Regions from separate parts of the Streptomyces mabaensis genome, predicted to be linked through region 1. Evidence: riboswitches for the same ligand, from Rfam matches in the RefSeq annotation. Region 1 holds a riboswitch; the other holds the start of a gene.
What was found. Region 1 has a riboswitch for cyclic di-AMP ahead of ACWV17_RS06455 (M23 family metallopeptidase). Riboswitches for the same ligand answer to the same signal wherever they lie in the genome.

Region 1 (3,812 bases):
ACAGAATTCGGGCAGCTGAAAACAACCCCGGCCAATAGCTCCTCTTTGTATACGGCGGAACTGTTAATGGGGAGCGCTCGCGGTGTTTACGGCATGTTGCGAAGTCCTCACCCTTTCGGTGCGCCGCAGCCGGTGCGCCGATGCCGCCCGCTCCGCGTGCTGCGCCGTCAGTGCCCGCGCCCGCTCCGCGTCACCGCGCGCCACCGCGTCGACGATCGCCCCGTGTTCCGCCCACGACTCCAGCGGCCGGGCGGGCGCCTCGACCGCGTACATCCAGGCGATCTTGTGCCGCAGCTGGGTGAGCAGCGCCGTGAGGCCGGGACTGCCCGAGGCCTGGGCGAGCGTCTCGTGGAACCAGCCGCCCAGCGAGCGCAGATCCTCGCCCTGCCCGCGGCGGGCCCGCTCCTGCCCCAGCCTCACCAGGCCGCGCAGCACCTTGAGATGCGCCTCGGTGCGCCGCCGTGCGGCCCGTGCGGCGCCCAGCGGCTCCAGCAGCATCCGGATCTCCAGCAGGTCGGCCGCCTCCTGCTCGGTGGGCTCGGCCACGCAGGCGCCCGCGTGCCGGCGGGTGACGACGAAGCCCTCGGACTCCAGGGTGCGCAGGGCTTCGCGGACGGGGACGCGCGAGACGCCGTAGCGGCGCGCGAGCACCTCCTCGGTGAGTCGGCTGCCGCGTTCGAAGACACCGGAGACGATGTCGTCGCGGATTGCCGTGCATACCGAGTGCGCGGGAATGCGCATGACCGGACCTCCGCCTTAATCCCCGCGAAACGCGGTCGGACGACGCCTGTTCTGCGACTCTATTGCAGCGCGCGGGAATTTCCGACGGCGGGCGGGAAATCAGGTATATCTTCTGGCCAAAGTTCCTGGCGGAGAACGGCCGGGGAACGCCGAAGACCCCGACGCGGGGGCGGGGCCTTCGGAAGCTGTCGGTGGAGGAACCTCAGAGGCTGACGCCGTGCGAGCGCAGGTAGCCGACCGGGTCGATGTCCGAGCCGTACTCGGCGCTCGTCCGGGCCTCGAAGTGGAGGTGCGGGCCGGACGAGTTGCCCGTCGAGCCGGAGAGGCCGATCTGCTGCCCCGGGGTGACGGACTCGCCGACGGACACCGAGAGGGAGGACAGGTGGCCGTACTGGGTGTAGGTGCCGTCGTTCATCTTGATCACGACGTTGTTGCCGTACGCGCCGCCCCAGCCGGCCTCGACGACGGTGCCCATGCCCACGGCCCGCACGGTGGTGCCGGAGGCCGCGTGGAAGTCGACACCGGTGTGGCTGCCGGAGGACCAGGCGGCGCCGCCCGCCTGGTAGGAGGTGGAGACGTACGAGCCGGCGATCGGGGAGACATAGCTGTTCAGGCGCTTGCGCTCGGCCTCACGGGCGGCGCGCTCCTTGGCCTCGCGCTCCGCCTTGGCCTTCGCCTCGGCCTTGCGCTTGGCCTCCTCGGCCCGCTTCTTCGCCTCGGCCTCGGCCTTCGCCTTGGCGGCGGCCGCCTCGGCGGCCTGCTGCTGGGCCTGCGCCTGGGCGTCGATCTGGTCGGCCAGGGTGTCGGCGACGACGATGGCGTTGAGGCCGGTGTCCTCGACCGTCGCGGCCGCCGGCTCGGCGGCGGCGAAGGCCGGCGAGCTCAGGGTGCCGACGACGCCCGCGGTGGCGAGGGTGGCGATGCCTGCGATGTTCGCGCTCTTGCGCGTCATACGGCTCGGACGACGGTGCTTCCCGGTGGCACGGGTGAACGCCATGAAGAGGCTGATCCTTTCCTTCCTTCTCGCCTACCGGGTTAGCTGACGGGTTCGGAGCAGGAAGGTCTCCTACGGGCTTCCTCTGGCGAGGAGGCCCGATTCACCCCAGGGACTGCGTGGGTCCCCGGCTCCCCAGGCTCGCGCCTGACGGGGACTCGGCGATGGCTGCCCGGTGCCGCGGGTGCGACGCTCACATCTGACGAACAGCCGGACAGACGCTAAGCGGCTCATCTGTCAATCACCAAACAGACACGGTTTTTTGTAGCGCACGCCACAGGCCAGACACCCAACCTCCGCAACAATCCGGACATATGGGAGGACCCCGGTGGCTCGCCGGCCACCGGGGTCCCTCTTGTCCGTCTTACTGCCGCTTACGGCCGATCAGCCGGTGACAACAGTCACTTCGCCGATGCCGAGCGCCTTCACCGGCTCCTCGATCTGCGACGCGTCACCCACCAGGACGGTCACCAGCCGGTCGACCGGGAACGCGCTGACGGCCGCCGCGGTGGCTTCCACCGTGCCCGTTTCGGCCAGCCGTACGTACAACTGCGCCTGGTAGTCGTCCGGCAGATGCTGCTCCACCTGGTCGGCGAGCGTGCCGGCGACGGCCGCGGCCGTCTCGAACTTCAGCGGGGCGACACCCACCAAGTTCTGTACGGCGACGTCGCGTTCGGCGTCGGTGAGGCCCTCGGCGGCGAGCGTGCGCAGCACCGTCCAGAGGTCCTCCAGCGCCGGGCCGGTGTGCGGGGTGTCGACCGAGCCGCTGATGGCGAGCATGGCCGCGCCCGTGCCGTCGGGTGCGGACCGCAGCACCTGGCCGAACGCCCGGACGCCGTACGTGTAGCCCTTCTCCTCCCGCAGGACGCGGTCCAGCCGGGAGGTGAGCGTGCCGCCGAGGCAGTACGTGCCCAGCACCTGGGCCGCCCAGACCCGGTCGTGCCGGTCGGGGCCGATACGGCCGAGCAACAGCTGGGTCTGCACGGCGCCGGGGCGGTCCACGATCACCACGCGGCCGGTGTCGTCGGCGGTCACCGGCGGCACCGGGCGCGGCTGCGCGGAGCCCCCGGTCCAGGCGCCCAGGGTCTCGGCGAGGACGGCGTCCAGGTCGGTACCGGTGTAGTCGCCGACGACCACCGCGGTGGTCGTGGCGGGGCGAACGTAGGCCTCGTAGAAGCCCCTTACGGCCGCGGAGTCGATCCGCGCGACCGTCTCCTCGCTGCCCTGCCTCGGGCGCGACATCCGGACGTCTGCGGGGAACAGCTCCGCGGAGAGCTGCTTGGCCGCGCGGCGGGACGGGTTGGCCAGCTCGTGCGGGATCTCGTCGAGCCGGTTGCGCACCAGGCGGTCCACCTCGCTGTCGGCGAACGCGGGGGCCCGCAGCGCCTCCGCGAGCAGCCCGAGGGCCTTCGGCAGCCGGGAGGCGGGCACTTCGAGGGAGACCCGGACGCCCGGATGGTCGGCGTGCGCGTCCAGCGTGGCGCCGCACCGCTCCAGTTCCGCGGCGAACTCCTCGGCGGTGTGCTTGTCGGTGCCCTCGGACAGGGCGCGGGCCATGATCGTGGCCACACCGTCGAGGCCGTCCGGCTCGGCGTCCAGCGGCGCGTCGAGGATGATCTCGACCGCGACGACCTGCTGGCCGGGGCGGTGGCAGCGGAGCACGGTCAGGCCGTTGTCCAGGGTGGCGCGCTCGGGGGCCGGGAAGGCCCACGGCTTGGCTTCGCCCGCCTGGGGCTGCGGGTGGAACTCCATGCTGGTGATCTCTGCGTCGCTCACTGCTGCGCCCCTTCGGTGCCGTTCTCGTTCGTGCCCTCGGCGTCGTCCGCGTCCTCCGCGTCTTCCGCGGCCACGGGTTCGTACACGAGGACCGCCCGGTTGTCGGGGCGCAGCCGGGCCGCGGCCACGGCCTGCACCTCTTCGGCGGTGATGTCGAGAACCCGCTGTACGGCGGTCAGGGCGAGCTGCGGGTCGCCGAACAGCACGGCGTACCGGCAGAGTTCATCGGCGCGGCCGGCGACCGTGGAGAGCCGGTCCAGCCACTCGCGCTCCAGCTGGGCCTGGGCGCGCTCCATCTCCT
Region 2 (3,812 bases), on a different contig from region 1:
CGCAGCGACGCGACCGCAGGGAGCGCCCTTGACGGTCCGGCCCGGCCCGCCATACTCACAAAGCGGGCGGCCCCGGGTTTCGCCGCACAACCCACCCCCGGCCACAGTCACCCCCCACCCCCGGCCCCTACAACGGCAGCAAGTCCGGGCGCTTCGGTTCTATGTGGTCGCCCGACGACTCGCCTCGCAGGCGTCGGCCGATCCACGGCACCAAGTGCTCCCGCGCCCACTGGATGTTGTCCCGGCGGACTGCCGCCGAGCCCCTCGGCTCCTCCGGGGGCCACGGCTGGTCGGGGTCGGCCGGTACCTCCAGGCCCAGCACCTGCGCCGCGCGGAGCGCGACCCGCGTGTGCCCCTCGGGCGAGAGATGCAGCCGGTCGCCGTCCCAGGCCCGCCTGTCCTGGACCGACCTGAGCGACCACAGGTCGAGCACCGGGCAGTCGTAGCGGTCGGCGATCGACCGCACATGCGCGGTGTACGTGGCGATCTTGCCCCGCAGATGCCGCAGCACCGGCACGCTGCGGGTGTCGAAACCGGTGGTGATCATCACCGTACCGACGGCCGAGGTCAGGTCCGCCACGGCCGCCTCGAAACGCTCGGCGACCGCGTCCGGATCGCTGCCCGGCCGGATGATGTCGTTGCCGCCGGCGCAGAAGCTCACCAGGTCCGGCGCGAGCCCTTTCGCCCGCGGCACCTGCTCCGCCACGATCTGGTCGAGCAGCCGTCCCCGCACGGCCAGGTTCGCGTAGCGGAAGGCGTGCTCCGGGCGTTGGTCGGCGAGCAGTACCGCCAGCCGGTCGGCCCACCCCACGAACGAACCGTCAGGCCCCGGATCGCCGACGCCTTCGGTGAAGCTGTCACCGATCGCCGCGTACGACCCGAACGCACCTCTGCTGATTGATCTCGAATCGCCTGCCACGGGAGCACATCCTTCACCGGCGGATGTGACCTACGCGACCGTAAGGAGGGGGTGACGCGGCGTGACATGGACCACGGGCCGTTTCCCACGGCTCCCGGGCATACGCCAGGAGGCCGGATCCGCCGATCCGGCCTCCTGGCTACGTCTGGTGACGCCCCGTCAGGGTGATGCGTCTCAGATGCTGACGCCGTGCTGGCGCAGGTACGCCAGCGGGTCGATGTCCGAGCCGTAGCTCGGGCTGGTCCGGACCTCCATGTGCAGGTGCGGACCGGTCGAGTTGCCGGTCGAGCCGACCAGCCCGATCTGCTGCCCGCCGCTGACACTCTGGCCGGACGAGACGGAGAGCGCGGACAGGTGGGCGTACTGCGAGTACGTGCCGTCGGCGTGCTGGATGACGACCTCGTTGCCGTAGGAACCGCTCCAGCCGGCCGAGACGACGGTGCCAGGACCGATGGACTTGACGCTGGTGCCGGAGCCCGCGGCGAAGTCCACACCCGTGTGGTAACCGCTCGACCACATGGACCCGGACATGCGGTACGGGGTGGAGACGGAAGCGTCGACCGGGGCGGTGAAGCCGGAGGCGTTCGCAGTGCCCTTGTCCGAGGCGGCCGTGGCGGCCTTCTCGGCCGGCGCGCTCTTCTTCGCCGGCGCCGGCGCCGGGGCAGGCGCGCTCTTGCGCTCGGACCGGTCGGCCCGCTCGGCAGGAGCCTCGGACTTGGCCGCCGGCTTGGCCTTGGCCTTGGCCTTGGCCTTCTCGCCGATGGTGAGCTTGAGGCCCGGGTGGATCAGCGACGGGTCGTCACCGACGACCTCGCGGTTGTCCTGGTAGAGCTTCTGCCAGCCGCCGCTGACGTCCTGCTCATCGGCGATCTTGGACAGGTAGTCGCCCGAGACCACGGAGTACGTCTTGGGAGCGGACTTCACCGCGGCGGCCGGCGCGGCGGCCGCGACCGGAGCGACGGCCTTCTCGGCGGCGGTGGCCGGTGCGGCCTTCTCCGCCGCGGTCGCGCCGGTGGCGCCCAGCAGCGGCAGCGCGAGTGCGGCACCACCAGTGCCTGCGGCGACAAAGCCGCGCGTGATCGGATTGGCCTTGGGACGACGGTGCTTACCCTTTGCGGGCATGACGAATTCCTCTCCGTCGCCTGCGAGGTGAGCTGTCGGGTTCGGACTGGAGATGTCCGGCCGCAGTGCGAGTGCGACTTAACCCCGAGCCGTTCCGGATTACCGGACCGGCGGCTTACCTGGGTCCCCCGCTCCTGCCGTGCGTGAGTGGTGGGTGCGGTTTCCGGGCGGTGGCAGGATTCGGCGGTCCACCCGGATTGACGGTGACCGTAGGCGAGCCCGACGGGCGGAACAAGCCGCGAATTCCGCATTGCATTCGCAGTGACGAATATGCCGGAATTTTCCGGTCACCCTCCGTGGATTACGGATCATTAACAGCCGCCCGCACCATGGAATTAGGCCTGCTTCCGCCACCACGCAACGTCACCAATATGATCCTGCTCACTCACTCCGGGACCATCTCACGCGCAAATACGCCAAGGCCTCGTTAAGCAAATCAATTCGGTCAGAACGGACATTGAACCGTAATTGCCCCTACTGATCCGCACCGAGATGATTGCCCCAGGAACCCATGTCGTATCGTCGAACCGATGACCCTCGCCGGCGAGCAGCGCCGACGGCAGACACGGAGGAGACCCCGTGACGCAGCAGCTTCCCCAGGTCCCGTCGACAGAGCCCGAGCTGACCGGAGTGCGCAACTTCCGTGACGTGGGCGGGCTGCCGGCCGCGGACGGCCGACGGGTACGGCAGGGGCGGCTCTTCCGCAGCGGTCATCTGGCGCATGCGAGCGCCACCGACGCCGCCTTCCTCGGCTCGCTCGGGCTGCACACGATCTTCGACTTCCGCAATGACGCGGACAAGGCACTTGAGGGTCCGGACGTCGAGCTGCCCGGCGTACGGAACGTCAACATCCCGCTGACGGACCCGGCGGACGGCGCCGAGTTCTGGAAGATGGTCCGCGACGGCGATCTCGACCAGCTGCGCTCGATCCTCGCCGACGGCCAGGCTGCCGCGCGGATGTCCGCCTCCTACCGCGTGATCATCAAGCACCGCACCGCGGAGCACAGCCGGGTGCTGCACGCGCTCGCCGAGGACAGCGTGCCGGCCCTGATGCACTGTGCGGCCGGCAAGGACCGCGCGGGCCTGTCGATCGCGGTGACGCTGCTCGCGCTCGGCGTCGAGCGGGACGCGATCGAGGCCGATTACCTGGAGTCCAACGCGGCCCACCGCCGTTACAAGGTGCACCGCAGCAACAGCTCGCCCGCCGCCATGTCCCCCGAGGTCATGGAGCTGCTGAGCCCGCTGTTCGACGCCCGCGCCGAGTACCTCGCGGCGGCCTTCGACACCATCTCCCAGACCTGGGGCACGACCGACCGCTACCTCGAGGAGGGCCTGAAGGTCACCCCCGAGATCCGCGAGCGGCTGCGCGCCCGCCTGCTGGACTGACGACGGGACCTGACGACCGGACAGGCCCTACTGCTGCCCGCCGAGGGTGAAGAGCATGTACACGAACGCCGCGAAGAGGTGTCCGGCGACGACGTAGACGAAGAGCCGGATCGCCAGGCCCCGCGGAATCCTGTCCTCGACGAAGCGACGGGCGGTGGACTTCTTCTCGTCGGTCCCGGGGGCGGTTTCGGGGTCGGTCATGGCGACACTCCTGGCGTTCGTCGGGACGCGCCGTCGCCGAGGCACAGCTCGGCAGCGGCGCTCTGCAGCAGCGTGTGGACGAAGAGCAGCTCGGCCCCGCCGCGGGTGGCGGCGGCGATCCGGTGCGGGGTCAGCGAGTCGAAGTGCGCGCTGTCCCCCGGCGCGAGGGTGTGCTCGCTCTCGC

Region 2: another riboswitch for cyclic di-AMP. It lies ahead of ACWV17_RS15765 (M23 family metallopeptidase); the one in region 1 lies ahead of ACWV17_RS06455 (M23 family metallopeptidase).

Annotation. Positions count from the first base shown of each region.
Region 1 covers NZ_JBSOPZ010000005.1:151,110-154,921, forward strand. The annotation lists gene ACWV17_RS06450 (GntR family transcriptional regulator) at 64-741, opposite strand; gene ACWV17_RS06455 (M23 family metallopeptidase) at 944-1,738, opposite strand; cyclic di-AMP (ydaO/yuaA leader) riboswitch at 1,752-1,909, opposite strand; gene ACWV17_RS06460 (M16 family metallopeptidase) at 2,120-3,487, opposite strand; gene ACWV17_RS06465 (M16 family metallopeptidase) at 3,508-3,812, opposite strand, start outside.
Region 2 covers NZ_JBSOPZ010000015.1:65,145-68,956, forward strand. The annotation lists gene ACWV17_RS15760 (SGNH/GDSL hydrolase family protein) at 128-919, opposite strand; gene ACWV17_RS15765 (M23 family metallopeptidase) at 1,094-2,041, opposite strand; cyclic di-AMP (ydaO/yuaA leader) riboswitch at 2,046-2,204, opposite strand; gene ACWV17_RS15770 (tyrosine-protein phosphatase) at 2,621-3,427, shown strand; gene ACWV17_RS15775 (DUF6126 family protein) at 3,455-3,628, opposite strand; gene ACWV17_RS15780 (helix-turn-helix domain-containing protein) at 3,625-3,812, opposite strand, start outside.